DNA from 4 places in the Rhizobium sp. CECT 9324 genome. Region 1 is predicted to be linked to each of the others. Evidence: riboswitches for the same ligand, from Rfam matches in the RefSeq annotation. Region 1 holds a riboswitch; each other region holds the start of a gene.
The links. Region 1 has a riboswitch for cobalamin ahead of LQ231_RS02610 (DUF1636 domain-containing protein). Riboswitches for the same ligand answer to the same signal wherever they lie in the genome.
Positions count from the first base shown of each region.

Region 2: it holds a riboswitch for cobalamin, as region 1 does, so the genes downstream of both, LQ231_RS20755 (energy-coupling factor ABC transporter permease) here and LQ231_RS02610 (DUF1636 domain-containing protein) in region 1, are expected to answer to the same signal.
Region 3: it holds a riboswitch for cobalamin, as region 1 does, so the genes downstream of both, bluB (5,6-dimethylbenzimidazole synthase) here and LQ231_RS02610 (DUF1636 domain-containing protein) in region 1, are expected to answer to the same signal.
Region 4: it holds a riboswitch for cobalamin, as region 1 does, so the genes downstream of both, LQ231_RS07070 (aromatic ring-hydroxylating dioxygenase subunit alpha) here and LQ231_RS02610 (DUF1636 domain-containing protein) in region 1, are expected to answer to the same signal.

Region 1 covers NZ_CAKKMZ010000001.1:565,132-572,469, reverse strand. Annotated here, with positions in the region: gene glpD (glycerol-3-phosphate dehydrogenase) at 1-355, opposite strand, end outside; gene LQ231_RS02630 (DeoR/GlpR family DNA-binding transcription regulator) at 445-1,236, opposite strand; gene LQ231_RS02625 (iron ABC transporter permease) at 1,333-2,343, opposite strand; gene LQ231_RS02620 (ABC transporter substrate-binding protein) at 2,423-3,385, opposite strand; gene LQ231_RS02615 (ABC transporter ATP-binding protein) at 3,402-4,196, opposite strand; gene LQ231_RS02610 (DUF1636 domain-containing protein) at 4,221-4,628, opposite strand; cobalamin riboswitch at 4,736-4,971, opposite strand; gene LQ231_RS02605 (sugar-binding transcriptional regulator) at 5,195-6,148, shown strand; gene LQ231_RS02600 (sugar ABC transporter substrate-binding protein) at 6,298-7,338, shown strand, end outside.
Region 2 covers NZ_CAKKMZ010000002.1:161,325-168,662, forward strand. Annotated here, with positions in the region: gene LQ231_RS20730 (TRAP transporter large permease) at 1-1,203, shown strand, start outside; gene LQ231_RS20735 (mandelate racemase/muconate lactonizing enzyme family protein) at 1,219-2,385, shown strand; gene LQ231_RS20740 (transglutaminase family protein) at 2,391-3,203, opposite strand; gene LQ231_RS20745 (transglutaminase family protein) at 3,250-4,191, opposite strand; gene LQ231_RS20750 (hypothetical protein) at 4,188-4,382, opposite strand; cobalamin riboswitch at 4,404-4,619, shown strand; gene LQ231_RS20755 (energy-coupling factor ABC transporter permease) at 4,669-5,337, shown strand; gene LQ231_RS20760 (energy-coupling factor ABC transporter substrate-binding protein) at 5,340-5,630, shown strand; gene cbiQ (cobalt ECF transporter T component CbiQ) at 5,634-6,380, shown strand; gene LQ231_RS20770 (ATP-binding cassette domain-containing protein) at 6,377-7,213, shown strand; gene LQ231_RS20775 (DnaJ domain-containing protein) at 7,255-7,338, opposite strand, start outside.
Region 3 covers NZ_CAKKMZ010000001.1:2,860,789-2,868,126, forward strand. Annotated here, with positions in the region: gene LQ231_RS14005 (NADP-dependent malic enzyme) at 1-1,104, shown strand, start outside; gene LQ231_RS27220 (helix-turn-helix domain-containing protein) at 1,239-1,997, shown strand; gene LQ231_RS14015 (acyl-homoserine-lactone synthase) at 2,115-2,756, shown strand; gene LQ231_RS14020 (DUF2865 domain-containing protein) at 3,292-3,993, shown strand; gene bluB (5,6-dimethylbenzimidazole synthase) at 3,944-4,702, opposite strand; cobalamin riboswitch at 4,745-4,937, opposite strand; gene LQ231_RS14030 (hypothetical protein) at 4,979-5,812, opposite strand; gene LQ231_RS14035 (NAD+ synthase) at 5,855-7,338, opposite strand, start outside.
Region 4 covers NZ_CAKKMZ010000001.1:1,444,234-1,451,571, forward strand. Annotated here, with positions in the region: gene LQ231_RS07055 (L-threonylcarbamoyladenylate synthase) at 1-217, opposite strand, end outside; gene LQ231_RS07060 (GGDEF domain-containing protein) at 439-1,518, shown strand; gene LQ231_RS07065 (DUF6656 family protein) at 1,552-2,157, opposite strand; cobalamin riboswitch at 2,463-2,666, shown strand; gene LQ231_RS07070 (aromatic ring-hydroxylating dioxygenase subunit alpha) at 2,765-4,009, shown strand; gene LQ231_RS07075 (hybrid-cluster NAD(P)-dependent oxidoreductase) at 4,011-5,096, shown strand; gene LQ231_RS07080 (BA14K family protein) at 5,412-5,852, shown strand; gene LQ231_RS07085 (CorA family divalent cation transporter) at 5,994-6,989, opposite strand; gene LQ231_RS07090 (PhoX family phosphatase) at 7,098-7,338, opposite strand, start outside.

The DNA of each region.
Region 1 (7,338 bases):
TTCTGCCGCCGAGATGATCGTAGAGAAACAGGCCAAGGCGGATCAGCCAGGCCGGACGGATGCCACCCTTCTGGAACGGCAGGACAAAACGCAGCGGCCAGATAACATGCGGCGCCATGGCCCACAGCACTTCGCGCTCCATCAACGCTTCGCGCACGAGGCGAAATTCGTAATGTTCGAGATAACGGAGACCACCGTGGATCAGCTTGGTCGCGCCTGAGGATGTGCCCGAGGCAAAATCGTTCATTTCGGCAAGCGCAACGGTATAGCCCCGGCCAGCGGCGTCACGGGCAATGCCGCAGCCGTTGATGCCGCCACCGATCACAAACAGATCGTAGATAGGCTCGTCCGTCATTGTTCCCCCGTATTTCGCACTGCAGCATTTATTGCGATAGCGAAAGCATCGTCATCTAAAATGAAATGCAAACGAATGTCAAACGAATGTTACGCCGATCTGTCCTGGCCGATGTCCGAAGGGGTCGTCTCAAGCAACTGGACCTCCTTGTCCAGGCAGATCGCCCGGACATTGGCCGAAGGACAATGGTCGGTAATGAAGGTATGAACCTGGGAAATATGCCCGATACGCACAGGTGCCGTGCGCTCGAACTTCGAGGCATCGGAAACCAGCACGACGTGCCTTGCATTGGCGATGATGGCCTGCGCCACCTTCACTTCTCGAAAATCGAAGTCCAGCAGTGCTCCATCCTCATCGATCGCCGAAACGCCGATCACCGCGAAATCAACCTTGAACTGGCGGATGAAATCGACCGCAGCCTCACCGACGATACCGCCGTCAGCGCCACGAACAACGCCGCCGGCAATCACCACCTCGATCGAGGGATAAACACGCAAGCGATTGGCGACATTGATATTATTGGTGATAACCATCAACTCCCTGTGGTCAACAAGCGCTTCGCCGACAGCTTCCGTGGTCGTGCCGATATTGATGAAAAGCGACGAGTTGTCCGGAATCAATGCGGCCGCTGCCCGACCGATCGCCTGTTTTTCGGCCGCCGCCATGGATCGGCGCGCTTCGTATTTGACGTTTTCATTTCCGTTCGGAAATACGGCGCCGCCGTGAATGCGGTTCAGCGCCCTGGTATCACAGAGGTCGTTGAGGTCCTTGCGGATGGTTTGCGGCGTGACGGCGAAACGCGTGGCAAGTTCATCAACCAGAACACGCCCCTGCTCCTTTGCGATGGCCATGATTTCGGCCTGACGCGCGGAAAAAATCATTGTCCCCTCCCCATTCTTCGTTTTGCTTCATCCTAGGCCAAAACGAAAATGGAGCAATAGCTCGTCATAAATTGCTGTTGTCGCGACTTGTGACGGTCATCGGCGGCGAAGCAAGACGATGAACGCAACCCCACCCACCAGACCGGTGACAACACCGATCGGCATGTCTTCGGGTGCCATGACAACCCGCGCGGCAATGTCGGCGAGGATCAGAACGATCGCACCAAGAAAGGCGGACAAGGGGATAACGCGGACATTATCGCTGCCACCGACCAGCCGCACGACATGCGGGATCAACAGGCCAACAAATCCGATGGCACCGGAAAAGGCGACCATAACGCCGGTCAACAGAGCCGTGACGACAAACAGCTGGGCGCGGAATCGCGAGACGGGAACACCCAGTGTCGCGGCCGTCTCGTCGCCCATGGCAAGCGCATTGATTTCGCGCGCGCGCAGCAGGAGCCAGATCAGCGATAGAGCCAGTGCCAGGGCGGGATAAAGCAGGTGCGACCACTGGGCGAGGCCCAATCCGCCGAGCATCCAGAAGACAACGGTATGGGCCGCACGCGGATCACCGAGGAAGATGGTAAGATTGCCGAGGGCGGTGGCGACAAAGGCAACGGCGACACCGGACAGGACCAGCCGATCCGCAGCAGCGCCCGAATAGCGGGTGACCGCCATCACAGCCAGCGTTGCAGCAAGTGCGCCGACAAAGGCAAACAGAGGTACCGTGACAAGGCCGAAGATCAGGCCCGTGTGCAGCAGCGCGATGATGGCGCCAAGCGCGCCACCCGAAGAGACGCCCAGCAGATGCGGATCGGCGAGCGGATTGCGCGTGACCGCCTGCAGGACAGCACCGACAACCGCGAGACCTGAGCCGACAAGTCCTGCCAGGATCGCTCGCGGGAAGCGCACGTCCCAGACAATGCTCTCACGACCGGCGGACCATGTCACTTCGCTAAAGCCCGGATGAAGCTTGTTGGCGATGATCGACCAGACCGTGGTGAACGGGATCGGCGCGGCGCCGAAAGAAACGCCTGCAGTCAGGCACAGCACCATCAGGGCGGCCGCTAGTGCCCCCCACATCAACACCTTGCCGCTCGTCATCACATGCCTATCTGCTGGATAAAATTCGGTTCACCGGGCGCATGGCGCCCGGTGACAAGACCTGTTTCCGTTTCGCGATCTACATATTGCGAGGATGGAAAGCGTCGGCCAGCCTGCCGATAGCATCAATATTGCGTGGTCCCGGGGTCGCCTCGACATATTCGAGAACCACAAAACGGTCCTGCTTCACCGCATCGAGATTCTTGAAGGCGGGATTTTCCTTCATGAAGGCGATCTTCTGGTCAGCCGTCACGTCGCCGTAGTTGACGATGACGATGACCTGAGGGTTGCGCTCGATCACCGGCTCCCAGGACACTTCAGTCCAGCTTTTCTCGACATCGTCCATGACGTTGATGCCGCCCGCAGCTTCGATCATCGCCGTCGGAATGCCGTAGCGACCCGAGGTGAACGGCTTCTCCGTGCCCGAATCATACACAAAGACACGAACCGGTTCCTTCACCGCGCCGATGCGGGTTTGAACCTCGGCCAGTCCTTTTTCATAGCCGGCTACAAGTTCATTGGCGCGCTCTTCGACGCCGAAGATCTTGCCGAGATTGACGAGATCGACAAACATGTCATTCATCGTCGGCTTGCCCTTGGCCATGATGTGAATGCAGGATTCCGTCAACTCGTAGACCTTGATCTTGAACGCATCGAGTGTCTCCGGTGTGACTTCACCGCCGACCTTCATGCCGTAATTCCAGCCGGCAAAGTAGAAATCAGCGTCAGCGTTGAGCAAGACTTCCTTCGTCGGATATTTGGGCGACAGCTCCGGCAGTTCCTTGACGCCCTCCCTGATTTTTTCGTCCAGGGTTTTCCAGCCGGAAACGCCGGTGTAGCCCACCATGTGATCCTGCAGTTTCAGCGCCAGCATCATCTCGGTCAGATTGACGTCGTTGGAAACGGCGCGACTGGGTGCCGCATCGAAGGTAACGTCGCGATTGCAACTCTTAACGGTGACCGGATAAGCGAGCGCCGAGGTGGTCAGCAAACCCGAGACGAGAATGCTGGCGGTCGCGGCGGAAAAACGTGTAAGCGACATGTGGAATCCTTTTAAATCAAGCAGTTTGAAGTGAAAACGAGAAGCGTGAAACGCTGTGGCCAGGGGTCGGATGCGCCATGGCTGAGACGCCAAATGTGGTCGAGACAGCGCCGGATGTCAGGACATCATCCGGTCTTCCAAATGCGGTCATGCGCCCCTCGCACATCAGTGCGACATGGGTGGCGAAGTCGCCCGCCAGGTTGATGTCATGCAGCGTGGTGATGATCGTGAGTTTGAGACTGCGCAACAGGTTGAGGATCTCGAGCTGGTGGCGGATATCGAGATGATTCGTCGGCTCATCGAGAATGATGATCTCGGGTTTCTGGGTCAGCGCGCGGGCAACCAGAACACGCTGCTTTTCCCCGCCCGACAGCGTGGAGAACTGGCGCATGGCGAGATGCGCCAGGTTCAGGTGCTCAAGGGCATGGGCAACTTCGCGGCGATCCTCATCCGTCCAGCCGGTCAGACCCTCGCGCCAGGGAATGCGCCCCATCATCACCACATCACGGACACTGAATGGGAAATCCGCCGGCATTTCCTGCAGGACCACGGCGATTCGGCGCGCAACCTGTCGCGATCCGATTTGCCAAATGTCCTCTCCTCCGACTTCGACCCTGCCTTCGCGCGGAACAACACCGCGGTAAAGGCAACGCAGGAGCGACGTCTTGCCGGCACCATTGGGGCCGATGATCGCGAGCCGCTCGCCTGCGTTCAGCTCGAAATTCACCCCGCGCACCAGGAGGAGGTCCGGCTTCGGACCCCAGCCGAGATCGGACACCCGTATCGACGTGCCATTCGCATCACAGCTCATGGGAGGCTCTCCCACGGTTCGGGCTCATTGGAGACGCTCCGAGGATTGTTCCGAAATCAGCACGGAGGCCGGGATGCGGGCGAGTATCTTGCCGCCAAGACCGCGCGGACGTTCTGCTTCGCGGGTCATGCCATCGGGGCGCTCGCCGTAGAGCTTGGCAAATGTGACCAGCGCCTCGATGTCCGCGTCGGGCTCGATGTCACCAAAGAGATAGGTGGCCTTCCCGCTTGCCTGGAACGCGATGGTGCAGGGTCTCTTGCAGCCCGCCATGCATACGGTGCCCTCAACCGCAAAGTCGCGATTGTCCGAGGCCCCGATCTTTGACAGGCAGGCGTTAAGGTGATCGAGAAGCTGAAGTCCGGGGCGGCACGCCGTCCCCGTGATTCGGCAGTCCGTGCAAACGGTTACCGTGTGTCGTTTCGCATGTGCCATGATTGTCCTCCGTCGGTATCTCCGGAGGCAATATGGCAATATTGTAAAAGCGCGCGGAAGCGCTGCCTTCAAGCCAGATCTTTTCCATCGGAACACCCCGTCCGTTGCGGTTTCTCTTCGACGACGGCAGGTCTCCTGGCTCGCGGATATCTGCTGTCCATCTGCCTTCCCGCGATCACGATCGCAGTGGCCTGGCGCTTTCACGCCACGAGGATGGACGGCAATCCGCTTACAGTTGCGGGGGCAGCCACGGTCTTGGTCCCTTGTTGGGTATTCCGCACCGTGTTCCCTATTAATCCCCTTGGAGTCATCCAATTGGGGAACCGTCAGCCATATGTTTAGGGCTTGTCGGGTCTTCCGGTCAAGCCTGCTCATGCCTCATCCACTCGCCGATATTTGGTAATGTAATATCGTAACATTAAAGATCTCCGATTCGAATGTCCAGTGCAATTTTACCGCTCAGGACACGCTGGCGCACCCTGTGGAGATGTGAGGAGACGCCTCGGTCATTTGACAGTCAGAGCGAAAATTGGCAGCACTGGTTTCGAAAGGGTGGGCCAATCTTGATGGCAAAGCGACCAGAAGGCCAAACGCGGCTCGATGATGCGGCAAGAGCAGGCTGGCTCTATTATGTCGCCGGTCGGACCCAGGACGAGATTGCGGTTGCGATGGGCATTTCGCGGCAAAGCGCCCAGAGGCTCGTGTCGCTGTCGGTTGCCGAAAAGCTGATCAAGGTGCGGCTCGACCATCCGATTGCCGCCTGTCTCGAACTCGGCGAAGCTGTCAAAGACAAATACGGCCTCAAGCATGTCGAAATCGTCCCCAGCGACCCGGCCTCCGAATCGGCCACCGTTGGCGTGGCCGAGGCTGGCGCCGCGGAACTGGAACGATGGCTGAAGCAGCCCGACCCCTTGGTCATTGCCATGGGAACGGGACGCACTTTGCGCGCCATGGTCGATCAACTCTCGCCGATGGAATGTCCGCAGCATAAAATTGTGTCGCTGACCGGCAATATCAGCCCGGACGGCTCGGCTGCCTATTTCAACGTCATCTTTTCGATGGCGGATGCGGTCAAGGCGCGGCATTTTCCCATGCCTCTGCCCGTCATCGTGTCGTCACGCGAGGAGCGGGATCTTCTGCACCGCCAGCCGCTGGTCGCTCCCACGATCGAGCTTGGCAAATCCTCCGACGCCGCATTCGTCGGCATCGGCGAGATGACACTCAATGCCCCGCTTCTGCTCGATGGTTTCCTGCAGCAAGACGAGATGGAGGCGCTGCTGACGGCGGGCGCGACCGGTGAGATCTGCGGCTGGATCTTTGGTCCCGATGGCCGCCTGCTCGATGATCCGGTCAATGATCGGGTGGCAAGTCTCGCCATACCTTCGCGCGAAACATCGACCGTGATCGGCATGGCCCGCGGTCAGCGCAAACATGCCGCCATTCGAGCTGCGGTTCGCGGCGGGCACATAAACGGGCTGATTACCGACGAAGACGGTGCTCGATATCTGCTCAAGGGCTGATGTTTCATTAAAATAAATCATTGAAATTCAACGTCCTGAGTATTCTTTGCCGCATCGCAGCATGGAATCTCCATTGACTTTCGACAGCCGGAGACTGAGTAATTGCCCATGAGCAAAGCGAATGCTCAGTTCTCTTCTGGGAGGAAGACATGACATTGAAGACGATTCTGCTGGGCGCATGCTCAGCTCTCGCCCTTGCGGGCATGGCATCTGCCGAAACCCTTACCATCGCAACCGTGAACAATGGCGACATGATCCGCATGCAGGGTCTGACGTCCGAATTCACAGCCAAGAACCCCGACATCCAAGTCGAATGGGTTACGCTGGAAGAAAACGTCCTACGCGAGCGTGTCACGACCGACATCGCGACCAAGGGCGGCCAGTACGACATCATGACGATCGGCACCTATGAAGTTCCGATCTGGGCCAAGCAGGGCTGGTTGCTGCCACTCGACAATCTCGGCGCCGACTATGACGTCGACGATCTGCTGCCGGCCATCCGTTCGGGCCTCACCGGCGACGACAGCAAGCTCTATGCCGCGCCGTTCTACGGTGAAAGCTCGATGGTCATGTACCGTCGCGACCTGATGGAGAAGGCTGGCTTGACCATGCCTGACGCTCCGACCTGGGAATTCATCGGCGAAGCGGCACGCAAGATGACCGACCGCGCGGCCGGCATCAACGGCATCTGCCTGCGCGGCAAGGCTGGCTGGGGCGAGAACATGGCGTTCCTGACGGCAACGTCCAACGCTTTCGGCGCCCGCTGGTTCGACGAGAACTGGAAGCCGCAGTTCGATCAGCCTGAATGGAAGAACACGCTCGACATGTATGTCAAGCTGATGAACGACGCTGGCCCGCAGGGTGCTTCGTCGAACGGCTTCAACGAGAACCTGGCGCTCTTCCAGCAGGGCAAGTGCGGCATGTGGATCGATGCCACGGTTGCTGCTTCCTTCGTGACCAACCCGAAGGACTCGACCGTTGCCGACAAGGTCGGCTTTGCTCTGGCTCCGGATACCGGCCTTGGCAAGCGTGGCAACTGGCTCTGGGCTTGGAACCTCGCAATCCCGGCCGGCTCGCAGAAGACCGCATCGGCCGAGAAGTTCATCGCCTGGGCAACCGGCAAGGACTACGCCAACCTCGTCGCTTCCAAGGAAGGCTGGGCCAACGTTCCTCCGGGCACGCGCACCTCG
Region 2 (7,338 bases), on a different contig from region 1:
CTCGGCGGCACGCTGGGCGTGTGGCTGACCGGGATCCCGCTCCAGGTCATCGTCACTCGCTTCTTTTCCGGTGTCGACAGCTTCGTCTTCCTGGCCATGCCGTTCTATATTCTGGCAGCGGAAATAATGAACCGCAGCGGCATCACCACGCGGTTGATATATCTTTCATCAATTTTTACTGGGCGCCTTCCGGGCGGTACTGCCTACACAAATGTCGGCACTTCCGTATTGTTTGCCGGGATATCCGGGTCGGCGGTCGCCGACGCAAGCGCACTCGGACGCTTTTTCATGACAGTCATGCCGAAGGAGGGCTACACGAAGGAATATTCTGCCGCGGTGACGGCGGCATCGTCGATCATTGGTCCTATCATTCCCCCGTCGGGCCTCGCGATCATCATGGCTGCCGTCTCGGGCCTTTCAGTGGTCGATCTGTTTGTCGCCGGCGTCGTACCTGGCCTTCTGTTTGGCGTGGCGTGTTGCGTAGTGATCCTGTTGAAATCGATACGCAGCGGTCTGCCAACGTCCATTGTCAAAGTGAAGCGCGACGAACTGCCAAAGCTGCTTCTTGAAGGCACAGCCGTCATGTTACTGCCCTTCATCATTGTTGGCGGGATGGTCACAGGTGCGTTCACGGCCACCGAAGGTGGAGGTATTGCCGTCTTTGTGGCGACGATGCTCGGGCTATTCATGTTCCGAAGCATCAACCTTGCGGATATCTGGGGTGCATTGATCGTTTCCGCGAGGGCAAGTGCAACGATCTACCTGTTGGTCGCGGCGTCCTCCATCCTGTCCTACGCCCTCAACCTGCTTGGAATAGGCGCAATGGTTACGGCAGCAGCGCCGTACTTCGAGGGAAGCCCGGTCCTGTTTCTGGTTGGCATCATGGTCCTGATGTTGATCCTTGGCTTGTTCCTCGACATTGGTGCTGCACTGCTGATCTTTGTGCCACTCGTCATGCCCACGGTGATCCAACTCGGCATCGATCCGATTCAAGCGGCGATGGTGATCATTCTATCGCTCGCCATGGGGTTGATCACACCTCCAGTCGGTGTCGTCCTTTTCATTCTGATGAAGATCGGCAACATCAGGCTAACTCCACTGATGCGCGAACTTTTCCCGTTCATCATTGCGGAGATCTGCATCATCCTGCTCTTGATATTCTTCCCCTCTCTCTCAACCTGGCTGCCGGACCTGCTTCGATAGACCGCGTCAAACTATCTGGAATCGCACATGAAAATTACTGCCATCAAGCCATATATCGCAAGAGTTGGCGTCAGAAACCAACTGGTCGTCAAGGTAGAGACGGACAGCGGTATTTATGGCTGGGGCGAATCCGGGCTGTCTTACCGTGAAAAAGCGGTAGCGGGTGCCATCGACCACTACGCCCAGTTCCTGCTGGGACAGGATCCGATGCGCTGTGGGGCTCTATGGCAGGAAATGTATAGGAGCCAGTATTTCGAAGGTGGCCGTGTTCTGACGGCGGCGATCGCCGCCCTTGATATTGCTTTCCATGACATCAAGGGCAAGGCACTCGGAGTGCCCGTCTATCAATTGCTGGGAGGAAAGCAGCGCGATCTAGTACCGGCATTTGCAACGACATCCGCAGAGCCGGGCGAGGCGATGATCGAGCAGACTGTTCTGCTGAAGGAGGCCGGATGGAACTGCGTGCGTTTTATTGCCGCCGGCCAGGAAAACACCGAGCGTTTCGAGCCGAGGGAATCCATTGCCGTGACCGCCGAATGGGTGACCCGCGCTCGTGCGGAAGTCGGCCACGCGATGACGCTGGGCGTTGAATATCATCATCGGCTGAGCGTCGCGGAAGCTGCTTCCTTCTGCCAGAAAATGCCGAGTGGCACGATCGACTTCATCGAGGAGGCCATCCGTGACGAGGCACCAACCGCCTACGAAGCCTTGCGCCAGATGACGAATGTGCCATTCGCAATCGGCGAGGAGTTTTCATCGAAGTGGCAGTTCCTGCCCTATGTCGAGCGCGATATCCTGCAGTTCTGCCGGATCGATATCTGCAATGTCGGCGGCTTCACCGAGGCGATGAAGGTCGCGGGCTTGTGTGAAGCCCATTATATCGATCTTATGCCGCACAATCCGCTGGGCCCGATCTGTACGGCGGCATCCGTGCATCTTGGCGCGGCTGTCGCCAATTTCAGCTGGCTGGAATGCCGCCAGAGCCCGGCGGAGCAACACTGGGGCTTCGACAATTCCACCCTGTTTCCAGGCCAGATTCAGATGGATGGCGCGTTTTATGTCGTTCCTGACGCGCCGGGCCTGGGAGTGGATGTCAACGAGGCGGAATTGCAGAAAATGCCGTTCGAATACGCCGAGCCGCCGCATCTGCGCCGGACCGACGGCTCGTTCACAAACTGGTAGTCTGGTCAGGCATCGATGATCTCGTCGGTGATAACCTCGAAACGAACCAACTGTGCGGGGCCGAAATTGGTGGTCAAGGCCACGTCAATGGCATCGCGCCCGGTCGCCATCAAGATGCGCCCGATACGCGGCTTGTTGTGACGGGCATCGACCGTGTGCCAGCAGCCGCCAAGATAGACCTGAAACCAAGCACTAAAATCCATCGGGTTCGGATCCTGCGGCACGCCGATGTCGCCCAGATAGCCCGTGCAGTAGCGGGCTGGAATGTTCATGCAGCGGCAAAGCGTAATTGCCAGATGCGCAAAATCGCGGCAGACGCCGGTTTGGTCCATGAAGCCGCCATAGGCGGATCGGGTCGAATCGGCTCTGTTGTAGTCGAATACGATGCGGTCATGGGTGAAATCGAGGATGGACTTGACGCGCGCCCAACCTGTTGGGGTGGTGCCGAAGTTCTGCCAGGCGAAATCGGCCAAGCGATCGGTGTCGCAATAGCGACTGCCCAGCAGATAAACCAGGACATCATCCGGCAGATCCTTGATCGCGTGCTGGACGGCATGTTCGGGGATGATGTCGGGCTGGCCGTCGTCATAGATATCGAACGACGTTGATATTGTGGTCAGACCCGGCGGAGCGAGGATACGCGAGCAGGCGTTTCCGAACCCATCCATGTAATTCCAGGCTTCAATGTCTCGATCGAAGGTCAAAACTTGTTCTGATAAGAGGTCGACGCGGCGGGAGGGATGAATGTTCAACGCCAGTAGCATTGGTGTTGGTTGGGTGCATTCATAGCCCAGATTGAAGCCAGCTCTTATCTTCATGAATTCCTCGGTTCGGTGCCCGTACAAATCGCCGGTCGGCGCTGGGTCATGAGTGAACGCTCAGCAGGGACGAGTGTTCCGTCACATGCCCAGGCAAATGCCTTCTATCGTCAGCAGGTTTCGTCGTCACGTTGACCTGTACCGACATGCCCGCAAAGTCAGTTGGCCCACCGTCGTAACTTCCATAAAGCGGCACGGCCTGGCGTGGGTCGCGCGCAACGCCGACGCGGATCAAGTCACGGTTGCCGACAATGCCATTTGTTGGGTCGAATTCGACCCAGCCGGCACCCGGAATATAGACTTGGCACCAGGCATGTGTGGAGCCGCCGCCACGGGTCGTCGAACCGTCGCGATCCGGGACATAGACATAGCCCGTGACGAAACGGGCAGCCATGCCAAGCGCACGACAGGCCTCGACCATCAGCAGGGCGAAATCGCGACAGGTGCCCTTGCGGGACGACAGTGTCGTCTGCGGTGTCTGTGTGCCGGGTTCATGTCGCCGGGCATAACTGAAGCTTTCCTGGATCGCGCAACACATGGTCATCAACAGCTGACCCGTTGGCGTGGCCATTCCAAGTGCGACAAACTGGCTGGCCCATTTGGCGACTTCATCACTCTGGTCCGGATAATGCCGTTGAATGACCCGCTCAAGGTCCGGTTGCTCCTCAGGGTCATAGGAGAATGGATAGGTTGCGGCTGCCTCGTCAATCTCAAGATCGAGTGCGACCTGCGGCGTGTGGTCGACAGTGATCCAGGTTTCGAAACGCAGGCTTGTCGATGGCCGGGTGATATCGACAATCGCGACGCAATTGCCAAACACGTCCTGAATCCAGCGTATCTGCTGTGGATGTGGATCGCAGAGGAGCGTTGCGTCGAGAAGGCGTTGGTCGTAGCTGTCGCGCGGTCGAAACATCAGCCGATGCTCGCCGAAATGCACCGGTCGTTTGTAGCGATATTCGGTAACATGCCTTACGGAGAAAATCGTCATATTGGAATTTTGGCCTTGCGCTCCAATGATGAGCATGCGCCGGGACGTTGCCTGACTGGGAGCTCTGAATGTTTATCAGGCGACCATAGCACCTCTATGGCTTGGCGGCTTGCCCCATTTTCACTTTCGCGCAGGGAATTTCCGTCGTCTTCAGCTTTTGCCTGACGATCGATTTTTCTGTTTCGTTCCATTGTCATTTTCCCGCCGCACGCCTATGAATTTCACCAGATGGTTCCGCCTGACCAAGGGATGGCGGATGAAAAGGGAACACGGTGAGGATTACCCATCAGGGGCCAAGACCGTGGCTGCCCCCGCAACTGTAAGCGGTGAGCGACGTCCAGAATGCCATTGGCCAAGTGATCGGCTGATAAGGCGGACCGAGCTATGACCCGCGAGCCAGGAGACCTGCCATCGCTGGGCCACGACATCCGTGGTGACTTTTTCGGGCCACGCGGCGGGCGTGGTTGAGGGTGTTATATGCATATTATGGAAGGCTATCTGCCGGCCGCGCATGCGGTTGGCTGGGGCGCGGTTTCCGCGCCATTCGTGATTTACGGTGCCAGGCGCATCGTGACGCTGGTACGAGAAAAACCAGAGGTCAAACTGCTGATGGCGGCATCCGGCGCTTATGTTTTTGTGCTCTCCGCTTTGAAGATTCCATCAGTGACCGGAAGTTGTTCCCATCCAACGGGCACGGGTCTGGCCGCATCGCTGTTCGGACCCACGGTGACCACCGTGCTGGGAACGATTGTTCTCTTGTTCCAGGCACTGCTCCTTGCGCATGGTGGCTTGACGACCCTCGGTGCGAATATATTCTCGATGGCCATCGTCGGGCCCTTCGTCGCCTACGGCTTGTTCAAGGGGATCACCGGGGCAGGTTTCAGCGGAGCGGTGGCGATCTTTTTTGCGGCCACGGTCGGCGATCTTGCAACCTATGTCACCACTTCGCTGCAACTGGCGCTGGCCTTCCCTGATCCGGTATCGGGAATGACGGGTGCCGCTGCCAAATTCCTAGGGATTTTTGCATTTACGCAAGTTCCGCTGGCCATCAGCGAGGGCCTGCTGACCGTCATCGTGTTCAACCTGCTGCAGCGCTACAGCCGCGGCGAACTGAATGCGCTCAACATCTTCTCCGCAAAGGCCTGATCATGCTGAAACGTAATCTCTGGATGCTGTTCGCCGTCATTGCCTTGGCAATCCTTCCGCTCGTCATTCATCACGGCGGCGATGCCGAATTCGGTGGTGCTGACGGTGAGGCCGAAGCTGCAATCACCGAAATCCAACCCGATTACCAGCCTTGGGCGGCACCGCTCTGGGAGCCGCCGAGTGGGGAGATCGAGAGCCTGCTGTTTGCCCTGCAGGCAGCGCTGGGTGCTGGACTTGTCGGTTTCTATTTCGGCCGCAGGACGTCGCCAAAGAAAACCGCGGATACACTGTAACCGATGCGCGCCATCGATCGCTGTGCCCAGACTAACCGGTGGCGTCATCACGCCGCCGGTGAAAAACTCCTTTTCTCCGGCGGGGTGATGGCTGCGTCACTCCTATCGGCAGGATGGACAGGCCAATTGATGTTCCTCGTTGTTATGCTGGCCACTATGAGGGTTGGTGCGCGTATCGCATGGCGCGACATCCTGCGAGCGGCGCGCATACCGTTTCTGTTCATTACGACGGGCACGGTGGCTCAATTGATCTCCGTCACCGCGGTCGATTTCGTGCCGATCGTATCTGTCGTCCCGGGCGAAGGCATAGAGAAAGCGCTCTTTGTCGCGCTGAGAAGCAGTGTCTGCGTCTCAGCCTTGTTGTTCCTGGCATTGACCACACCCTTGTCAAGCATTCTTCAGCTGTTTCAGCGGATAGGGCTCAGTGTCGAAATATCGGATATCGCCATGGTGATGTTCCGGATGATCTGGCTGCTGCTCGATTGTCTTGATGCTGGCCAGCAGTCGCTTGGCGCCCGGCTAGGCTATAGCAGTCGCCGCCGGATGCTGAGGTCCAACGGTCTTTTGCTTGCGTCGTTGCTGCCGCGTGTGTTTGACCGGGCCAGACGGATGGATGCCGGCCTTGCTGCGCGCGGTTACACGGGCCGCTTGAATTTCATCTCGGTCGAAAGGCCGGCGTCGGGTCCGCGGTTGCTGCTGATTGGCGCAGGCTTGATCGGTGTATCTGCAATGACGTGGTGGCTCGGATGATCCTGGAAGCGCATAGGGTTCATTTCGCCTATGAAGATGGGACTGTTGCTCTCGATGAGGTTTCCCTCGCAATCCGGGGGCAGGAGAAGCTGGCGATCTTGGGCGCCAACGGTGCCGGTAAGTCGACCCTGCTGTCGCTTCTCAACGGATCACTCAGGCCTTCCGCCGGAGATGTGCTGCTGGACGGAAAGCCCGTTCGCTACGGCCGTAGAGATCTGACAGAACTTCGGTCTCGAGTTGGCCTTGTCCTTCAGGATCCAGATGATCAGCTGTTTGCAGCGACCGTGTTCGAGGACGTCTCCTTCGGGCCTCTCAACCTCGGCCTTTCCCCCAGTGACACCCGGGATCGCGTGACACATGCGTTGGATGCGTTGGGAATTGATGCGCTGTCGCATCGCCCGACGCATCTGCTCAGCTTTGGTCAGCGCAAGCGGGTCGCAATCGCCGGTGTCCTTGCCATGTCTCCCTCGGTTTTGCTGCTCGACGAGCCGACCGCCGGGCTCGATCCAAAGGGCGTTGAGGAACTCACCGAAACCCTGCACGTGCTGGCCGCAAATGGGGTCGCGGTGGTGGTGGCAACCCACGACATGGATATGGCGCATGCATGGGCGGACAGGGTTGCCGTCTTTGCGACGGGCAAGATCGTGATGGACGGCACACCAGACCAGGTGTTCGGCACCGAGAATTTCTGCGAGCGTAGCGGCTTGCGCAAACCCATCATCCATCAGGTGGCGCAAGGTCTGAGGGATCTTGGCCTGATGCCGGCTGGCAAGGATTTGCCACGCGGCGTCAACGATCTATTGCGGCAGGTCCGGGTGGCGATCACGCCTTAGACTGATCGTCACCGGAAGCTGTGCGGACTGGCGTCGCCCGTCTAGCAAAAGCCGTTCAGCTTCAGGATCTTGTAGGCGTTGATCGATTCCTGCAGTTTGTCCTCCGAATTGCGATCGCCAAGATT
Region 3 (7,338 bases), 2.3 Mb from region 1:
ATTGCCCCGGCTGTGGCCCGCGCCGCAGCCGACAGTGGTGTCGCTCGCCGTCCGATCAGCGACTACGATACCTATCTCGACCAGTTGAACCGCTTTGTCTTCCGCTCCGGCTTCGTGATGAAGCCGATCTTCGCTGCGGCAAAAATAGCCACCAAAAAACGCGTCATATTCGCAGAGGGCGAAGATGAGCGCGTCCTGCGCGCTGCCCAGGTCCTGCTTGAAGATGGCATCGGCGAACCAATCCTGATCGGTCGTCCACAAATCATCGAGACCCGCCTCAAGCGCTACGGCCTCCGTATCCGTCCGGGTGTCGACTTCCAATTGGTCAATCCGGAAGACGATCCGCGCTACCGCGACTATGTCGATGACTATTTTGCCATTGTCGGCCGCGCCGGCATCAACCCGGAAGCCGCCCGCACGATTGTCCGCACGAACACCACGGTAATCGGCGCACTTGCAGTGAAGCGCGGTGATGCCGATGCCTTGATCTGCGGAGTCGAAGGCCGTTTCGACCGCCATGTGCGTGACGTCCGGCTGATTATCGGCAAGCGCCCCGGCGTGCGCGACTTTTCAGGTCTCAGCCTGCTGATCTCGCAGCGTGGCGCGATCTTCTTTACCGACACCTTTGTCACCGACGACCCTTCGGCTGAAGAAATCGCGGAAATGACAAGGCTCGCCGCCGAGGAAATCCGGCGCTTCGGCATTGCCCCGAAAGCAGCCTTGTTGTCGCACTCCAATTTCGGTTCGCGCCCCTCGCCAAGCGCCACAAAGATGCGCAGTGCGCTCGGAATCTTGCGTCAGGAGGCACCCGAACTGGAGGTGGATGGCGAAATGCAGGGCGGATCGGCGCTGTCGGAAGCACTGCGCAAACGGGCCATGCCGGACAGTACGTTGACGGGCGAAGCCAACCTGCTCGTCTTCCCGAATCTCGATGCTGCCAACATCTCGCTTGGCATCATGCGCACCATGATGGATGCACTGCATGTCGGTCCTATCCTTCTGGGTGCCGCCATGCCGGCTCACGTCCTGTCAACCTCGGTGACGTCGCGCGGCGTCGTCAACATGGCGGCCCTGGCGGTCGTGGAAGCCTCGCAACCGGCATAACGTCGTCGCCCGCCCCACCGCGGGACGACGGCCTTCAAGGTTTTCGGCCGATTACCAGCGGCAAGGACAGATTGCCGCTGGACAATTCGCAGCAAGCCAAACCATTCTGAACCCTTGGTTTTAGGGTTTTTTCCATGGCATCTGCGGAGGCCTATTTCGGACTGCGTGATTGGCTCGAGCAGGATCAGCGTGTCGAGCCTGCGCAATTTTTCAATCGCATGCGCCAGACGTATTCCCTCGTTCACCTGCTCTATTTCGACGGAATGATCGTTGACAGTCGCATTGTCGCCCACAGTCTTTACCACACGCCGTTGGCAACTCTGAACAAGCTGACGAACAATCTGCGCGACACACTCATGCTGGCCCCGCTGAGACATGCAGACTTGGCGGTTCAGCCATTCGATTGGCGGGATATCGCCCCCAAAACCCTGGCAGGGCAAAACCTCGCAAAACTTGCACGCCTACTTCGTCTGAACTCGGTCGCTGCGTGCTACCCCATGCTGTCTCACAATGGCCGAGCCGCTTTCCTCGTCATACAGGCCGATATGGAAGAGCATGAGTGGACGCATCTGCGCCGGGTGCATGATCGCGACATTGCCGCCCTAGCTGTCAGCTTTCACGCAAAAATGCTTGCACGCAAGCGTCCAGACGCATATCCGCGGCATGCGCCTGACAGGCTCACACGGCGAGAGATTGAGACCTTGTCGTGGGTGGCAGCCGGCAAGAATTACTGGGAAATTGCTGCAATTCTCGGGATCACCGAGCGCACCGTGCGCTTTTTCATGTCCAATGCCCGCCGAAAACTCAACGTGATGACCAACCCGCAGGCAGTTGCCGAAGCGCTCTGGCGCAATCTGATTGCGAATCCGCACGAGGCATTGGAACTGATTTAGCCCTTCTCCGACCTCATGGAATATTTGATTGCAGACGCGTAGCTGTCTCTACCGAAAGTTTCATCGGTCAACTGCAATCGCCATCCTCGGCACTCCATTCAACTGAAGGAGTGACGAATGATCAGGATCATTAACGGCGCCAACCGCAAACGCTATCCGTCCGAAATCGACGCCATGCATCGCCTGCGCAAAACAATCTTCCACGATCTCCTGAATTGGGACGTTGGCGTTCTCGGCGAGTGGGAAATTGATCACTACGACCAGGCCAATCCGCTTTACGTACTATCCTACGGGGACACCGGGCGTCTGCGGGGCGCTCTTCGCCTGCTGCCAACCCTTGGACCGAACATGCTCGACGATACGTTTCCCATCCTGCTGGGCGGGAGCCAAGAAATTCGCAGCGCAGCAATCTGGGAATCGAGCCGTTTCTGTATCGATCCGGAAATCTCGCAGGACCGCGCCAGCAACCAGGTCACCATTGCCGCAGCCGAATTGATGTGCGGCGTCGGAGAACTCGGATTGGCATCAGGACTGAGCCACATCGTAACCGTCACCGACATATTCCTGGAGCGCATGTTCAAGCGCATGGGCTGCCCGGGCACGCGTATTGCCGCCCCGCACAGGATCGGTTCCGTGCAGGCGGTTGCCGTTGGCTGGCAGATCACGGACGACCTGCTCACCCGGATGAAAAGCATCGCATCGATCCGTGGCAGCGTCCTGGAGCAACCGATGACGCTCGAAATGGCACGCGCGGCTTAAACAACAGGATTGACCGCCAACGGCGCAGCAGCGATGGCGGTCAATGTCGGCATCGTCATTTTACTTTAGCTTTAACTGGCGTATTCTCGCCTAGCTGGTGTAGGAGCAGGCGCGGGCACACGGAGTGCGACGCGCCACCGGGAAATCGATTTTGCCGACGAGGATACCAAGACTTCTAGTTGCTGCGTTCTGCTTGGCCTGGGTCCTGCCCAATTCGGCTTCGGCGTCGGTCGTTTGTGAGCGACTGCGCGACCGACTTGCGAACGCGTCAACAATCATCGGTGACAATCCCGAAATCGATCGTTATGCCAGCGCCATTGCCCAACAAAATCTGGAGCTTCGCAAGGCGAAGCAGGACCAGAAGAGGTTACGCTGCCTGACCTCCGCGGTCGTGATTGTGCGCCCGGACGGAGGAAACGATTGCGGAGACCTTTCCAAGGCAATCGACAGGATGGAAGAAAACAGGGACATCCTCACAGCAAAACTACAGGAAATTCGATCAGGCAGCGCTGCAAGTCAGGGCTCGCGGACGAGATTGAGCGAAGCATTGGTGGCCAATGGTTGCAGCCCCGACACCGACGCGACGCTTGCGAGCGAGCCAGAGGAAGCTCAGCGCGTCCCCTATCTCGACACGTTGGCCGAACCGTATGAAGTCAGCCGCAACGCCCCGGGTGTCCTGTCCGACCAGCCAGCCCCGCTGCCCACCGGCAATATCCGCACTCTGTGTGTGCGTACCTGCGATGGCGGCTTTTTTCCGATTTCGTCCAACACTTCGGCGATGAATTTCGCCCGGGACGCAGGCCAGTGCCAGCAGATGTGCCCGAATACCGAAACCGAACTGTATTTCCACGCTCCAGAGTACAGTGAGACATCGGACATGATTTCGGCAGTGACCGGCAGGCCATATCGCGACCTTCCCAACGCATTCGCCTATCGCAACCGCACGGCCGGGGAAACCAAGCAATGTGGATGCGATCTTGCCCGTTATCATGAGCAGGCAAGACAACGATTGAGCCCGAGGCAGGCTGCTCCGGACTACAAGTCTTCCATCCTCACCATCGCGCCAAAGCCGCAGAGCCAATCGGCTTCTGCAACCGTCGCACCGCCGCTGGAACGCGCCTATGATGGCAGCGCCTCGAATATCCGCAAGGTCGGCCCACAGTTTCTGCCTCCGGCGACGGGGGCGATCAATCTGAGGAAGCCGGCGGCACCTGGTCCGCAGCCTCTACAGGAATGACACCGGCCGCAGTGTTGAACGCGGAAGGCCGGTCTCCCCAGCTGTTTTCGTAGACCAATTCGTCGAGCGGCAGGCGCGATCGCCAGCCTTTGACCTCAAGCTCCGGTGCCGAGTAGAGCGTGTCGACATAGCCGAGGCAAAGATAGCCGACGACTTCAATAGGGTCGGGAATGCCCAGGATCCGCTTCAACTCGCTCTCGTTAAAAATGCTCACCCAGCCGAGTCCGACACCCTCGGCGCGCGCCGCGAGCCATAGGTTCTGGATGGCGCAGACAGTCGAGTAACTGTCCATGCGTGCATTGTGTGTGCGCCCCAGCACAACGGGACCGGCGCGATCCCGATCGCAGGTCACACAAATGCCGAGGGGTGCCTTGCGGATCCCCTCGAGTTTCAGCGCACGATAGGCCGCTTGTTTATCGGCATCGAACATCGCAGTGGCCTCGCGGTTGGCCCGGTCGAAAGCGTCCCAGATTTCACGCTTCCGCTCATCATCGCGCACCAGCAGAAAATTCCACGGCTGCATGAAGCCGACGGAGGGCGCGGCATGCGCAGCACCCAACAGGCGTCGGACAAGGTCGTCCGGCAAGGGATCGGAAAGAAACTGATCACGCACATCGCGGCGCGTATGGATGGCCCGGTAGACGGCATGCTTTTCCTCCGTCGAAAAGCAACCGGCCCGGACGAGAAACTCGTTCGGTTCGTCGTGCATCGTCAAATCCCCAACAATGCGCAACCGCCCGCCGTCCGCGCGGGCAAGTCTATCTCATCAGGCCGGTCTTCTGACTTGGCATCTGCTGCACACGCCGCCTTCCCGGTCTTGTCCACCAGTGGCCGGGTTTCCCCTTGCGCGCGCATCCACCTTACAGCGTTGGGCACGTGCCGGATTTGCGCCGGCTTCCCGATTCTCCCGCAAGACTGCGGGCACCTGATCGTCAATCTTGTAGACCGATCGCTGGAGGACGCAAGCATCAGCCTGCGACGAGCATCAGTCGGTGACGGGGAAATAGCGGACAAAGGCGAATTCATCGCCATCGGGCGACCAGTTCGGCACATTGATCGTGCCCTGCCCGCCGAAGAGTTCGAACAGGGTTTCTGGCGAGCCGCCATCCATATCCATCAGCCGCAGACTGACCTCGTGGTCGCGCGGGTGATCGAACACGTCCGGCGCATAGGAGAGGTACAGAAGCTTGTCGCCCTTCGGCGAAGGATGCGGGAACCAGTCACCGGTATCGCTGTAGGTGATGCGTTCGACATCACTGCCATCGGGATGCATGCGCCAGATCTGCATCAGGCCACTGCGGCTGGAGTTGAAATAGATCCATTCGCCGTCGGCGGACCAATCCGGCCCGTCATTCCGCCCCTCGCCCATGGTCAGCCTGCGTTCCTCGCCGCCATCCACGGAAATCGAGTAGATGTCGAAGACATCCTCGCGAATGCCGCAATAGGCAAGGTTGCGACCGTCAGGTGACCAGCCATGCCAATAGGATGGCAGTTTTGCCGTCACCTGGCGCGGCTGCCCGCCTATGGCGGGAAGCACATAGATGCAGGATTTGCCGTGCTCCGTCTTGTCCGAGATGACGACCAGAGATCCGTCCGGCGATATTCCGTGATCATTGTTGCATTCGATCGCAAAACCGGTGTCGAGTTGTACCGGTGCTTGTCCACCCTTCGGCGAAAGCCGGTAGAGCAGGCCGTTTTCATTGATCAGCAGATAGGAGCCGTCCGGCGACCAGTTCGGTGCCTCGACCAGATCGGCGGTCTGCCAGACCACACGGCTCAGCCGTGTGCGGATATTGTAGATCTCGACCGAACTGCGCATCACGTCTCCTCCATGCAGCCGCGAAATCGGTTTCGCAGCCCCTCAGCGATCGCGAAAACGGTTGGTGATCGGATAGCGACGGTCGCGGCCGAAATTCTTCTGGGTGATCTTGACCCCCGGCGCCGATTGTCGACGCTTGTATTCGGCCAGATAGAGCAGGTGCTCGACCCGGTGCACGATTGCGATGTCGTGGCCGCGGGCAACGATGTCCTCGACCGCCATCTCCTTCTCGATCAGGCATTCCAGGATATCGTCCAGCACCGGATAGGGCGGCAACGAGTCCTGGTCGGTCTGGTTCGGTCGAAGTTCGGCCGACGGCGCCTTGGACAGGATATTGGCTGGGATCACTTCGCCCGATGGACCGAGTGCGCCCGGCGGCACATGGGCATTGCGCCAGGCGGAAAGCGCGTAGACCTGCATCTTGTACAGGTCCTTGATCGGATTGAAGCCGCCATTCATGTCGCCGTAGAGCGTCGCATAGCCGACCGACATTTCCGACTTGTTGCCGGTGGTAACCACCATCGAGCCGAATTTGTTGGAGATCGCCATCAGGATCGTCCCGCGCGCACGGCTTTGCAGGTTCTCTTCGGTAATCCCGCTTTCCGTGCCTTCGAACATTTCGGCAAGGCTCGACAGGAAGCCTTCGACCGGATCGGCGATCGGCACGATATCATAATGGCAACCCAGTGCCTTGGCGCAGGCTTCGGCGTCAGCAAAGGAGTCCTTCGACGTGTAGCGATAAGGCAACATGACGGTGCGCACCCGCTCCTCCCCCAGAGCATCGACAGCAATTGCCGCGCAAATGGCCGAATCGATCCCGCCTGAAAGGCCGAGCACCACGCTTTTGAAGCCGTTCTTGTTGACGTAGTCGCGGAAACCGAGAACGCAGGCGCGGTAGTCTGCCTCCTCCTTCTCCGGAATGCGGGACATCGGCCCTTCATCACAGCGCCAGCCACTTTCGGTCCGCTTCCAGGTCGTGACAGACAATGTCTCCTCGAACTGGCTCATCTGAAACGCCAGCGATTTGTCACCATTGAAGGCAAAGCTTGCACCGTCGAACACAAGTTCGTCCTGGCCACCCAACTGGTTGGCAAAGATGAGCGGCAGGCAGGTCTCGATCACCTGGCGCAGGGCCACCTGATGACGCACATCGACCTTGCCACGATAAAAAGGAGAACCGTTTGGCACCAAGAGGATCTCGGCCCCGGTTTCGGCCAACGTCTCGCAGACGCCGGCATCGTTCCAGATTTCCTCGCAGATCGGCACGCCGATGCGCACGCCGCGAAAGTTGACCGGTCCGGGCATCTCGCCTTCGACAAAGACGCGCTTCTCGTCGAATTCGCCGTAGTTCGGCAGATCGATCTTGTCGCGAAACGAAAGGATCTTGCCGCCATCAAGAATGGCCACCGAATTATGCCGTCCCTTCTCGCTCTGACGCGGGAACCCGATGATCACACCAGGGCCGCCGTCGGCAGTTTCTGCCGCCAGTTGCTCGACGGCAGACAGGCACGCGCTGAGAAACGCTG
Region 4 (7,338 bases), 880 kb from region 1:
CCATGTCCAGGTCGGCCATGTGGCAGATCAGCGGGTTGAACCGCGGTCGGCCCTTCGTCTCGTAGATGCTGGTGATGGCGGCCGGATTGGTGGCGTCGGCAGCAAGGCCGTAAACCGTTTCGGTCGGGATCGCTACCGGACGGCCGAGTGCAAGGATCACCGATGCGGCGTTGATCGCCTCATCCATGCCGTCGCCGATTGCGATGATCCGGGCCATGTGCCTGCCTCGTTAGCTGTGTTCCCGCTGTCCTTAGCGTGTTCCCTTATGCGCGATCAAATGCCTTTTTGCAGAACCACTGCCTACAATGTTCCACAGTGTAATTTGAGGGGATCCAGCAAAGATAAAATTTTATATATCGATGTAACCGAAAGAAAGAATTCTTCTGCCTATAGTCGCCGACAACGAGACAAACGCCGCCTCAAGCCGGGAAGCCACAGATGCAGCAAGTCAAGAATCCCGCCTCCAGCATAGCGCTTCGTGTGGCAACTGCCATGCATCAGATGGGCATTGACGGACTTCCGCGCAACTATGAGCTTGTCTACGAGGCCTACGCCGGCAGCAATCCGGAACTGGTGCGGGAATTCATCGCGCTCGGCAAGGTGAAGAGCCAGGAGGCGCTGGACGAACTGGGCCGCAAATACCTGCCCCATCACCATGAAGATGGCCTGCTCAGCCGCCAGAGCGGCCAGGTCCGCGCGGAGATGAGCAATTTCATCAATCTGCTCAACGAGGAAAAGATTTCCCTCTCCGACTATGGTCGTGCCATCGGCAATGCCTCGAAAACCATCCTGACAGAGGCCGATCTCGAGGGAACGCCGCTTGGTCAGTCGATCAAGGCGCTCAAGGCCGCGACCGAAAAACGCGCCCACCAGAACAGCAATGTCGTGCGCGCCGTGGTCGACAAGACGGCATCGCTGGCCGACATGCAACGCGAGGCCGAGGAAGCCGAACAGGCGAAATTTGTCGATCCGCTCACCCGTCTTGCCAGCCGCCGCGCCTTCAACAAGGCCGTGGCAAAGATCTATGCCAATCCGGAAATGCCGGTTCTTTGCGGCGTTGCCGTCGGGGAAATCGACGATTTCACCCATATCCAGGAACAGATGGGGCCGGCTGTCGCGGAACGTTTCCTGATGCAGGTTGCCAAGGTGCTCGAGGCCGCATCCGGTGGCGGCGACCTTGCCTGCCGCTTCGATGCCGGCCGCTTCGGTCTGTTGCTCTATACGTCCGACGCGGATGAAATCAGCCGTGTCATCGAGCTGGTGCGCGCCAAGCTCAAGGCAACGGCCTTTGTTGGCTCGTCCAGCGGGCGCACTCCGGGTCAGATGGCCATGTCCTTCGGCGTCTGCTTCTCCGAACAGGCTCCGAATGCGTTCGATTTCACCAATTTTGCCGAGAAGGCGCTTGCCACCTCGAAGGCCAATGGCGGCGACACCGTCACGATTTATGGCGCCAACGACTATACGTCCAAGGATTGGCTTATCTACAAGAAGAAGCCGGTGGGTGGCTTCGGCGTCTGAGCCGGTCCTGAGCCCGGCTAAGCAGGCCTGGGGTCAGAGCTTGGCGATGATCTTGCGGATTTCCGTGTCGCGGGCACCCAGCATCAACACATTGCGCAAGGCTTCCCGTGGGTCGTGGGTGCGAAACAGCAGCCCGTTGTCGCGGATCGACCGGTCGACGACCATGGCCTTCTGCTCGGTTTCCGGCTTGATTGCCACGGCAAAATACATCCGGGTATAGCTCTGCCGGATCTGTTCGAAGAATTGCTCGCTGCCGCCGATTTCGGCGAAGAAGTTGGCAATGTAGAAGGCCCATTTCACGTCGGCATATTGGGCGAAATTGGTGCGTGCCGCCGTGACGTGACAGTAGCCGAGATGCGGGCTGTCATCGAGCGTCTTGTGAAAGATAATTTTCGGAAACTGGATCGAGCGATGAAAGCCGTTGATCCGGCTATGGGTGGTCTCCGCCGCCGTTTCCAGACGCCGCCCGGTACGCACGGCCACCTCCGCATAGGTGAGGTAGCGCTTTTCCTCCGAAAGCCAGTCGTCGCGATGGCGCGAGATGCGTCCGGTGCGCAGGAATTCGGTATGCGCGGCCTTCGTCGCAGTCGCGCTTTTGTCCGGGACTTTCGGGGCCGCGTAATATCGAAGTTTTTGCATGTCGAGGCTCTGACGGTTACTGGCTCGGTACGCCGATCTTACAGCGACATGGTTAATCATGATTTGCGTCTACTGTGGCCCCTTGAGGTTTCGCGAGGCTTGCCGCAATGCAGTTCTTGCTGCGACCTGCACAGATTTGTCATTTTGCGCCATCGCAATAGTCACAGACGTCACTGAAACGACCTATCCCCAAGAAAAGACACATCATTTTTGAGGAGCTGCTTTTGGCGCATTTGCATGGGCATGTCGCAAACATTCCCGGACGTGTCGTTTCGCAATGCAGCACCCGACGGCTGGCTGTGTTTAGATATCGGCAAGCTCGAGGTGCTGCCCCGTAGGGAGGGTGGGAAATCGGGAAGCCGGTCAAAATCCGGCGCTGCCCCCGCAACGGTGGTGGAGATTCGCGTGACGGCAAAAGGCCACTGGGAAGATCCTGGGAAGGCGCCGCACGTAGTCTGGCAACAGACGTCTCCAGAGCCCGGAAACCAGCCTTGATGCAAGGATATATGAGGTCGCGGTGGGCGGCCGGAGATAGCCGTGATCGCCCGTTTCGGGTCGATTGGTGCTGCGCTCCTGTTCCATCGCCGGTGAAACGAACGAGGACGACATGGATCTGCACAGCACCGTATTGCGGCAGTTGAAGAACCGCCGGGAAGGCTTCAGCCTGGAGCAGCCTTTCTACATCGATCAGGATTATTTCAAGCTCGACATGGAGCAGATCTGGTACCGCGACTGGCTGTTCATCGGCCATGACTGCGAGATCCCGCGCGCCGGCAACTATTTCACCGCTCAGGTCGGCGACTATCCGATCGTCATGGTCCGCGGCAAGGATCAGGTGATCCGCGCCTTCCACAACACCTGCCGTCACCGCGGCCACCGTGTCTGCACCTCGGATCGTGGCGCGTCCGCCAAGCTGGTCTGTCCCTATCACAACTGGACCTATGATCTCGATGGTTCGCTGGTCTTCGCCCGCCAGATGGGCGAAACCTTCGACAAGAGTGAATTCGGCCTGAAGCCGGTTCATTGCGAAAGCGTCGCCGGCTATATCTTCATCTGCCTGGCCAATGAGCCGGCCGATTTCGCCCCGGTCCGCGCGTCGATCGAACCCTACATGAAGCCGCATCGGCTTGCCGAAGCCAAGGTCGCCCATCGCAGCACCATCATCGAGAAGGGCAACTGGAAACTCGTCTGGGAAAACAACCGCGAGTGCTATCATTGCGCCAGCAACCACCCGGAACTCTGCCGCACCTATCCGGAAGCCCCGACTGCGACTGGCGTGCAGGGCGCCGGCGATGATCCGGTCATCGCTGAACACTGGGCCCGCTGCGAAGCCGCCGGTCTGCCGAGCACCTTCAATATTGACCCGTCCGGCCAGTTCCGCACCGCCCGCATGCCGCTAATCCAGGAGGCCGAAAGCTACACGATGTCCGGCAAGCGCGCCGTCAGGCGCCCATTGTCTGACGATGTCTCGACCTCGCATATCGGCACCATGCTTCTCTTCCACTATCCCTCGACCTGGAACCACATCCTGGTCGATCACGCGATCTCCTTCCGGGTCACGCCGCTGTCGGCCGAGGAAACGGCGGTCACCACCACCTGGCTGGTGCACAAGGATGCGGTCGAAGGTGTGGATTACGATCTCAAGGAACTGACCCATGTCTGGGAAATGACCAATGACCAGGACCGCTCGATCGTCGAGGAAAATGCCTTTGGCATCCGTTCGCCGGCCTATGAGCCGGGGCCCTATTCGGTCGAGCACGAAGGTGGCGTCATGCAGTTCGTCGACTGGTACACGACCTTCATGATCAACAGGCTGCAGGGCGACAAGGCCCGCCTGTCTGCGGTGGCCTGAGATGAATATCGCTGTCACCCAGTATCGCCATGTCGATGAGATGCGTCCCTGGTCGGACCGGGAGCACATGCTCGAATGCGTTGCCGTCACGCCGGAAGCCCCCGACGTGATGACCTTCACCTTCCGGCCGAACAAGCCGGGCCTGTGGTTCCGCTACCAGCCCGGCCAGTTCGTCACGCTGGAGATCCCGGCCTCGCCGGAACCGGTGATGCGCACCTATACGCTGTCGTCCAGCCCGTCGCGGCCCTACACGGTGGCAATCACGGTCAAGGCGCAGAAGGATTCGATCGGCACCCGCTGGATGTTCGACAACCTGAAGCCCGGCATGGCGCTGAAGGCGATCGGCCCGCTCGGCGATTTCTCCTATGCCCGCCATCCGGGCAAGAAATACCTGTTCATCTCGGCCGGCTCCGGCATCACCCCGATGATGTCGATGAGCCGCGACATGGGCGATCGCTCGCCCGACAGCGATATCGCCTTCCTGCATTGTGCGCGTTCGCCCGACGACATCATCTTCCGCTGGGAGCTTGAGGCCAAGGCGCGCGACATGCCGCATTTCACGCTCGGCTTCATCATCGAGCAATTGGGTCGCGGACAGCTCTGGTCGGGATTGAAAGGCCGCATCGACAAGGCGAAGATCGCGCTTCTGGCCTCTGATTTCCTTGAGCGCACTGTCTTCTGTTGTGGACCGGAGCCGTTCATGGCCACGGTTCGCGAGGCTTTGTCCGGCGCCGGCTTCGACATGAGCCAGTATCACGAAGAGACCTTCCAGCCGGCCAAGCCGCAACTGCCGATCGTCGTCGCCGACCATTCTGATGGCGAGCAGCCGACTATGGTGACATTCGCCATGTCCGGCAAGGACGGCCTTTGTGCGCCGGGCCATACCGTTCTGCAGGCGGCCCGTTCTGCCGGCGTGCGCATCGGAGCCGCCTGCGAATCCGGTCTCTGCGGCACCTGCAAGGTGCTCAAGATTTCCGGCGAGGTCGAGATGGAGCACAATGGCGGCATCCTCGATGAGGAAATCGACGAGGGCTACATTCTGGCCTGCTGTTCGCGCCCGAAAGGCGATATCGAAATCGAGGCCTGAAGGTCGCAGGTCTGTTTTCAAGAGGCGTGCCGCATTGCCGGCACGCCTTTTGCGTTTCATCCGGGATTTGCGCCCGGCGCATGGCCTTCGTCATGACTTTGTTTCGATGGAACAATTTCCTCTCAGCCCCGTTAACAGGCAATCGCGGTCGCTTGGTCGCGGCCATCGAAACAGGCGGCGGCATCAGTTTTAGAATAAAACCAATGTTAATGCTGGGTTCAGGATGAAGCCGTTAATTTTCGTTTCAGGATCAGCAGTCTCAAGGCATGGGCCGGGACATAATGCTGGTCGCGGAAAACGCAGGGAGAAAGTCGCATGAAGACTGCATTCAAACGTATGGCCGGTCTCGTACTGGCTGCCGCCGTCGGCTTTACCGGCATCGTGCCGGCACAGGCCATGAGCCTGCCGCGTGCGCCGGTCGAGGCAAGCTCCGACGTCGCCGAGGTTCAGTACCGTCGTCGTGAATATCGCCGTCACTATAACCGCGATCATTATCACAACGGTCACCGTGGTTACTCGCATCGTCGCCCGGGCTATCGCTATCACAATGGCGCCTGGTTCCCGCTTGCGGCGTTTGCAGCCGGCGCGATCATTGGCGGTGCTGTGGCCTCGCAGCCGCCGCGCGCCAGCGCCGGTGGTATCAATCCGAGCCACTACCAGTGGTGCGCCAACCGCTACCGCTCGTATGACAGCCGCAGCAATACGTTCCAGCCCTACAACGGTCCGCGTCAGCGTTGCCTGTCGCCCTACTATTGAGCCAATACCTCTCTGATCGGCGTGCCCGAACAGCTCGCCCCGTCAGCGCTTCAATACCCGGCCTCGTGCCGGGTATTGTCGTTTTGGCCAATGCTGGTCTTGCCACACGCTGGTTTGGGCCAGACGCAGACGCGCATTTACTTAGAGAATGCCCGCCCGCCTGAGCAGATACCAGGCAGCGGCGATTGAGACCGCGATGAAGCCGATGGCAAAGATCGTGCCGTCGGCCTCGGCGGCGAACGGCAGATTGGATGTGTTCATGCCGAAAAAGCCGGTAACCAAGGAAGGCGGCAGCAGGAACGCGGTCATCAGCGACAGGATGTAGAGGTGTCGATTGGTTTCTGACGACAGTTTCGAATCGATTTCTTCATGCAGCAGCCGGGCGCGCTCCTGCAGGGCATGGACGTCGTGATCGACGGATTCCAGCCTGGCTGTCAGCCGCTGTGCCACTTCATCGAAGCCGAATGGCATGTCCTCGTCGTCGCTGGCCGCCGCGCGGCGCATCAGCGACAGCATGGTGCGCAAATGCCGGTAGAGCCGGACAACCACACGCCGCACCGGCGCCAGCCTGCGCCGCTCGTCACGCAATTCGCTGTCATAGACGACATCCTCGATCGCGTTCAGCTCCTCGGTCAGGTCGATCACCACCGCGATGATGCCACGCTGGAATTCGGCCACCAGCGTTTCGAACAGATGCATCGGGCTGCGATATTTCGTGGAATTCTTCTCGACTGCGGCCCGCACCCGGTCGAGCGAGCGGATCGGTTGCAGCCTGGTGGTGATGATGTACCGTTCCCCCAGGGCAAAGTGCAGCCAGCCGAGATCGCGTGTCTCCTTGTCGAACTCGCGCTGAAAATCCACCAGCGTGCCGAACACCATCTGGTCGTCCACCGTCAAGGCGGCGTGCGTGTCGTGTGTGGTCAGCACGGAACGCGCCTGCTCCGTCAGCCATTCGAAACCGTCGAGCAGGGCGCCGACGCGCGCATCCGCGATGTTCAAATGCAACCAGAGAAATCCGGGACCTTCGGCCAGCATCGCAGGCGTGACCTCGGCTGAAAGCCGTGTTGCCTGGCCCGAGACCGGATCGATCCGGTAACCCCAGACAAGGCCCGGCAGGGCATGGATTGCATTGAGCATGGGCGGCTGTCCTTCGAAGCTGTATGCGGCGGCGAGACCTATGCGGGCGGAGAACGCAAAAAGCGCGCCGGTTTGCCGGCGCGCTCCATGATGGTTCATGTCGAGGGCTTAGCCAATCCTGGCATTGTCCTCTCGCTTGACGGCGACGATGGTCGAACGCGGCAGCTTGCCTTCGCCATCCGGGAAGGGCGCGCCCGGATGCTGGATGCCGACAAACATCGTCCGCTTGTCGCCCGTCCAGGTCATGCCGGTCACTTCGCCGCCTTTCGGGCCGGTGAGGAAGCGTTCGATGCGGCCGGTTGCCGGATCGCCGGCAAGCATCTGGTTGTTGCCCTGGCCGACGAAATCG